2 regions of the Serratia sp. HNCC26DJ206 genome follow, and region 1 is predicted to be linked to the other one. Evidence: predicted binding sites of a transcription regulator. Region 1 holds the regulator's gene; the other holds the start of a gene.
What was found. Region 1 encodes Fur, which represses iron uptake genes when iron is present. Its sites were predicted from a motif close to ATAATAATGAGAACNACTATCAA; they were not measured.
Positions count from the first base shown of each region.

Region 2: AC2A1E_RS21850 (isochorismate synthase) is a predicted target of Fur. The motif match lies at 1,647-1,669, and genes of this name have one in related genera.

Region 1 is NZ_JBXUGP010000015.1:30,503-33,659, reverse strand. It holds gene AC2A1E_RS11645 (beta-N-acetylhexosaminidase) at 1-1,362, shown strand, start outside; gene fur (ferric iron uptake transcriptional regulator) at 1,555-2,001, opposite strand; gene fldA (flavodoxin FldA) at 2,333-2,872, opposite strand; gene ybfE (LexA regulated protein) at 3,136-3,157, opposite strand, start outside.
Region 2 is NZ_JBXUGP010000044.1:3,385-6,541, reverse strand. It holds gene entS (enterobactin transporter EntS) at 1-559, shown strand, start outside; gene fepB (Fe2+-enterobactin ABC transporter substrate-binding protein) at 546-1,508, opposite strand; gene AC2A1E_RS21850 (isochorismate synthase) at 1,704-2,909, shown strand; gene AC2A1E_RS21845 ((2,3-dihydroxybenzoyl)adenylate synthase) at 2,917-3,157, shown strand, end outside.

The sequences.
Region 1 (3,157 bases):
TATGCCCAGGCGCGCCAGATTGAAGTGATCCCTGAGATCGACATGCCTGCGCATGCTCGCGCTGCGATTGTTTCCATGGAAGCGCGCTACAAGAAACTGCTGGCCGAAGGTAAAGAGAAAGAGGCGAATGAGTTCCGTCTGGTGGATCCGACAGATACCTCTAATACCACCTCAGTGCAGTATTTTAACCGTCAGAGCTACCTGAACCCGTGCCTGGATTCATCCAAAAACTTTGTTGATAAAGTGATTGGTGAAGTCGCCCAGATGCACAAAGAAGCCGGTCAACCACTGCAAACCTGGCACTTTGGTGGGGATGAAGCGAAGAATATCCGCTTGGGTGCTGGTTATACCGATGTGAAGAAGCCGGAAGCGGGCAAGGGCATTCTTGATCTGAGCAAAGAAGATAAACCATGGGCCAAGTCTGAGGTTTGTCAGGCGATCATCAAAGGCGGCAAAGTGGAAGATATGGAGCACTTGCCGAGCTACTTCGGGCTTGAAGTTAGCCAACTGGTGAAAGCGCACGGTATTGACAGAATGCAGGCGTGGCAGGATGGCCTGAAAGATGCCAAAGACTCGAAAGCTTTCGCGACTAAGAATGTTGCGGTGAACTTCTGGGATACCCTGTACTGGGGCGGCTTCGACTCGGCTAACGACTGGGCGAACAAGGGTTATGACGTTGTGCTCTCCAACCCGGATTACGTTTACATGGATTTCCCTTATGAAGTGACCCCGGAAGAGCATGGTTACTACTGGGGCACCCGCTTCAGCGATGAGCAGAAGATCTTCAGCTTCGCGCCAGACAACCTGCCACAAAACGCTGAAACTTCGGTTGACCGTGATGGCAACCACTTCACTGCCAAGAGTGATAAACCATGGCCGGGTGCTTATGGTCTTTCAGCCCAGCTGTGGAGTGAGGTTGTGCGTACCGATCAGCAAATGGAATATATGATTTACCCACGAGCGCTGTCGGTTGCGGAACGTGCTTGGCATCGTGCGAGCTGGGAACAGGACTATAAAGCCGGCCGTGAATACAAAGGTGGCGAAACCCATCAGGTCGATACCAAGGCGCTAGAAAAAGACTGGCTGCACTTTGCCAACCTGATCGGGCAACGTGAGTTGGCCAAGCTGGATAAAAGTGGCGTGAGCTACCGTCTGCCAGTTCCGGGGGCACGCGTTGTCGATGGCAAACTGGAGGCTAATATCGCCTTACCAGGTCTGGGGATTGAATATTCTACCGACGGTGGCAAACAGTGGCAGCGCTATGACGATCGTGCTCGCCCGGCCGTTGCGGGTGATGTTCAAATCCGCGCGGTCAGCCCGGATGGCAAACGCTTCAGCCGTGCTGAGCCGGTAAAAGCCTAAGCCAAAACTCAGCCCATTTGCGTGTCGGCGGATGGGCTGCAGGTGAAGTCCCGTGTCAGAGAAAAGTGCTATAAGAGAGTGTAATATTTGGCATTATCATTGTCCCCGGCCTGTCCGGGGATTTTTTATCTGTAAATCGCAGGCACAAAAAAACCGCCATCAAGGCGGTTTCTCATTTCTGGCAGGCCAGAGTTATCGCTTATCGTGCAGCGTATCGTTTTCGCGGCAATCACCCACCTCACAATGGCCGTACAGGTACAGGCTGTGATTGGTGAGCTTGATACCGTGCTGTTTGGCGATATCACGCTGACGTACTTCGATAGGCTCGTCGCTGAACTCGATCACTTTGCCGCAGTCCAGGCAAATCAGGTGGTCGTGATGATGTTGCTGGGTCAGTTCGAATACGGATTTACCGCCTTCAAAATTGTGACGAGTCACAATGCCCGCGTCATCAAATTGGTTCAGCACGCGGTAAACCGTTGCTAAGCCAATTTCTTCACCCATATCTATCAGTTTTTTGTACAGATCTTCCGCACTGACGTGATGGCATGCCGGATCCTGCAAGACTTCCAGGATTTTGAGTCGCGGAAGCGTGACTTTTAAGCCGGCCTTCTTCAATGCGTTATTGTTGTCAGTCATGCGGATTCAGTCCTGTTACTATGCTAATCAAGTTGAGGCGTTTTAGCCTATGGCATCGGTCGGCACAAAGAGTTAATTGCGTCTCATTATAGAACCGCTTGCCCTAAATAGAAACCGTCGGTCGTTAACAAAGGTATATCTGCGCTGTTGCATAGGGTACATGCAACGTCTTGATGATGGATGGGATAAACCGATGCCGCAGTCTACCCTGATGGTGCGGGAAGTTACAGACTTGTTGCTTCTATTACTCTAATCCGCGATACCGATAGCAGCCCTGTAGCCAACACTATGCGCTTTGCAGGGCTTTTGTACAATATCTGGAAAGGGGTACTTAGCCGACGATGTCAGCCAGGCTCAGCTCTTCGCTGATCTGTTTGACCCAGGCATCTACGCGTTCGTTGGTCAACTCAGGCTGACGATCTTCGTCAATGGCCAAGCCGACAAAGTGATGGTCGTCTGCCAAGCCTTTAGAGGCTTCGAAGTGGTAACCCTTGGTTGGCCAGTGGCCGATGATCGCAGCACCGCGTGGTTCAATGATGTCACGGATGGTACCCATCGCATCGCAGAAATATTCTGCATAGTCTTCTTGGTCACCACAACCAAACAGCGCCACCAGTTTGCCGTTGAAGTCAATATCTTCCAGCGTTGGGAAGAAGTCATCCCAGTCACACTGGGCTTCACCGTAATACCAGGTTGGGATGCCGAGCAGCAGGATGTCGAAAGCTTCCAGATCTTCTTTACTGCTTTTGGCAATGTCGTGAATTTCAGCCACGTCTTTGCCATATTTTTGCTGAAGATTTTTCTGGATCATCTTGGCAATGTTTTCGGTATTGCCAGTATCGCTGCCAAAGAAAATGCCTACATGAGCCATATTGCAGATAACCTTTTTAATTCAGTGGATATACCTTTGGAGTTCGCGGGTTGCTTACCTGCAACGTCGAGCCTTTTGGGTATCGTCTTACGTGAGATCAAGGCAAGAGTTCAGCGTGGTGACTCTCTCTTACCGGTAAATATCTATCATGCCAGAAATGTGCTCTGGGGTTTTATCGCATTTATGCGATACCGGGGAATCACTACAAGCGGTGTTGATCCGGCGTCATCCTTAACGCCGAGCCGCGCGTGCGGCTGAAGAGATCATGGCTCTGGCTGCTCTTCC
Region 2 (3,157 bases), on a different contig from region 1:
CATGGCCAGCGCGGTGCGGGTGTTGTACCCGGCGATCTCCGGCATGTGGAATGTGAGCATCGCGCACCTGGGCTTTATGTATGCCGCCGTGCCGCTGGGGGCGACGATCGGTGCTTTCACCAGTGGGCGAGTGGCACAGGTTGCCCGGCCAGGGTGGGTGATGCTGCTGACGGCAATTGCCGCATTCGCTGCCATCGGGCTGTTTGGCCTGATGCCGTGGTATGGCATGGCGCTGCTGTGCCTGGTGGCCTTTGGTTATTTCAGCGCGCTGAACTCGCTGTTGCAGTATGGGCTGATTCAGAACCTGACGCCGGATGCGTTTCTTGGCCGCATCAACGGGCTGTGGACCGCACAGAACGTGGTCGGCGATGCGCTCGGTGCGTTGCTGCTGGGGGCGATGGGGGCATTTATGCTGCCAGCCATGACCTCAAGCAGTTTCGGTTTTGGTGCCGTGCTGCTGGCGGTAGTACTGGCGTTCGCCATGCGTGGTTTGCGCCAGGTAGGCAGTGGCGGGCAGAGCCATGTGCTACAACCCGCCGCTGAAGCTACTGAGAAATAAATAGCTGCTCAAGACGCGTCAGCAGGTTGCTGGCGCTGTAATAATCCAGACGGAAAGTGTCGTTGCCCAGCGCATAAACCCGTTGGTTTTCTACCGCGGGCAGATGCGCCAGAAAGTTGTTGTTCATCAGCCGCTGCACGTCAGTTTCGTCATTGGCAAACAGCAGCAGGGTCTGGCCATTCAGGCCCTGCGCCAGATTTTCCCCGCCTAATTGAATAATGTCTTTGCGCGCCCCCTGACTAGTGCTGGCGTTGAGCTTTGGCGGCAACGTCGCCAGGGTAAAGCCTAACTGTTGCAGCAGTTGCCCTTGAGAGGAATCGGCGGTCCACAGGTTGGCATTTTTGCCGTCGCTGCGTAATACCAGTGCCGACGTGGGCTGCGGGGGCAGCGTCATCCGTTGCTTCAGCGCCTTTTCTCGTGCTGCATACTCACCGACGACTTTCTCCGCCTGCGCTTCATGTCCGGTAGCTTGGCCGAGAATGAGTGCCAGTTCCTGCCAGCTCTTGTCGTCGTAATTCACCACCAGTACCGGTGCGATAGCCGATAACTGCTCGTACAGGCGCAGCGCGGAATCGGCGCCGGTGGCGGACATCACAATCAGGTCGGGGGCCTCACCGGCTATCGCTTCGGCATTGGGTTCGCCGATGTATAAGCGCTTCACACCGCGCTGGGCGGCGATCTCACCCCATTGATGGAAAAAACCCTGCTTATCTGACAGCCGGTTGTTCGGGCTGGTGGCTCCACTGGCGATCACCGGGGCGTCGATGGCTAACAGAGTGCCGGTGACGGTGACGCTGGTGGAGACAATCCGTACCGGTGGCTGATTGAGGGTAATCACTCCGTGTGGGGTGGTGATACTGCGTGGCCATTCGGCAGTAGCTGCCGCCTGAGCTACGCCCAGCGCCAACATGGCAAACAGCGCCAGCCCGAGCCGTAAGGTATTTATCATTTTCGGTAATCTCCTGTTGAATGCTAATGGCCATCAATTCAATGAATGAGTATTGAAAATTAATATCTAAAACTGATGAAAATAAGTGTTTGCATTTATTGACATGACAAATGCTGAAAGGTACTTTATCGCAATCAAATACAAATGATAATCATTATTATGTTGATTGTTATTAACGATGAAAAGGGAGTACCGATGGTGTTAGCAGTTAAGGGGGTCGAACAAGAGGATCTGCAGAGCAGGAGTTGTGCGCTACAGCCAGTCACGGTTTCCCCAACCTCAGGTTTCTTTTTTACTTCTCCTTATCGTAGCCTGAGCACGCAAGGGTACTTTGCCAAAATTACGCAGCCTGCCGCCGATGGCGACAATCTGCAAGGCACCTTCCAGCGGGTGGTACAGCAGGCGTTTGCCCAAGCCCAGCAGGCAGGAATACCAAACCCGGTGCTGTGCGGCGCTATTCCTTTCGATACCCGTCAACCGTCGGCGTTATTTATCCCCCAGCAAACCCAATGGTTTGAACGTGAAGCCTTTATGGCAGACGTGAAACCCACGGCTGCCGCATTGCCCACCATCACCCGCCAAACCGAGTTGCCAGAGCAGGCGCAGTTTATGCAGATGGTGGCCGATGCAGTGCAGGCAACCGGCGGTGAACAACTGGAAAAAGTGGTGCTTTCTCGCTTGCTGGAGATTGAAACCAGTAAACGGATAGATCCGCAGGCGCTGATGATGCGCATCATTGCCCAGAATCCGCAGGGTTTCCATTTCCATGTCCCGCTCGAAGAGGGGGCGTTGGTGGGTGCCAGCCCGGAACTGCTGCTGCGCAAGTACGGCAATCAGTTCTATTCCAATCCGCTGGCCGGATCGGCACGGCGTGAAAGCGATCCTCAGCGCGATCGTCAAGTTAGTGAGCAATTGCTGACATCGGCTAAAGATCGCTATGAACACCAGATTGTCACCGCAGATATGCGTCAGGTCTTGCGTGGCCGCTGCCGCCATCTGCATATTCCCGCTTCCCCGGAGCTGCTGAGCACCACAACGCTGTGGCATCTTTCGACGCCGATCGACGGCGAAGTGGCCGAGCGGGCAGAGAACGCGCTGTCGCTGGCCTGCCTGTTGCACCCGACGCCTGCACTCTGCGGCACACCAACGCTGGCTGCGCGCGAGTTGATCGCACAGCTGGAGCCTTTTGAGCGTGGCCTATTTGGCGGCATCGTCGGCTGGTGCGACGCCGAAGGCAACGGTGAGTGGGTGGTTACTATCCGCTGCGGTACGGTCAACGCCAATCAGGTGCGCCTGTTTGCCGGTGCGGGCATTGTGCCGGACTCATCTCCACAGGCTGAATGGCATGAAACCGGCACCAAACTCAGCACCATGCTGCGTGCCTTTGGCCTTCAAGGATAAACATCTTATGAGTATTGCTTTTACCCCCTGGCCCGAGGATTTCGCACGCCGTTACCGTGAGCGTGGCTATTGGATCGATAAGCCGCTGACCGAGATCTTGGCCCGGCAGGCAGACAATGACGCCATTGCCCTGATTGACCCGCAACGCAGCCTGAGTTACCGCGAACTGGAGCAGCTTTCCGATCGCCTGGCCGCTGCACTGCTGCGCCGGGGATTGCAAGCGGGCGATACCGCGCTGGTGCAGCTTG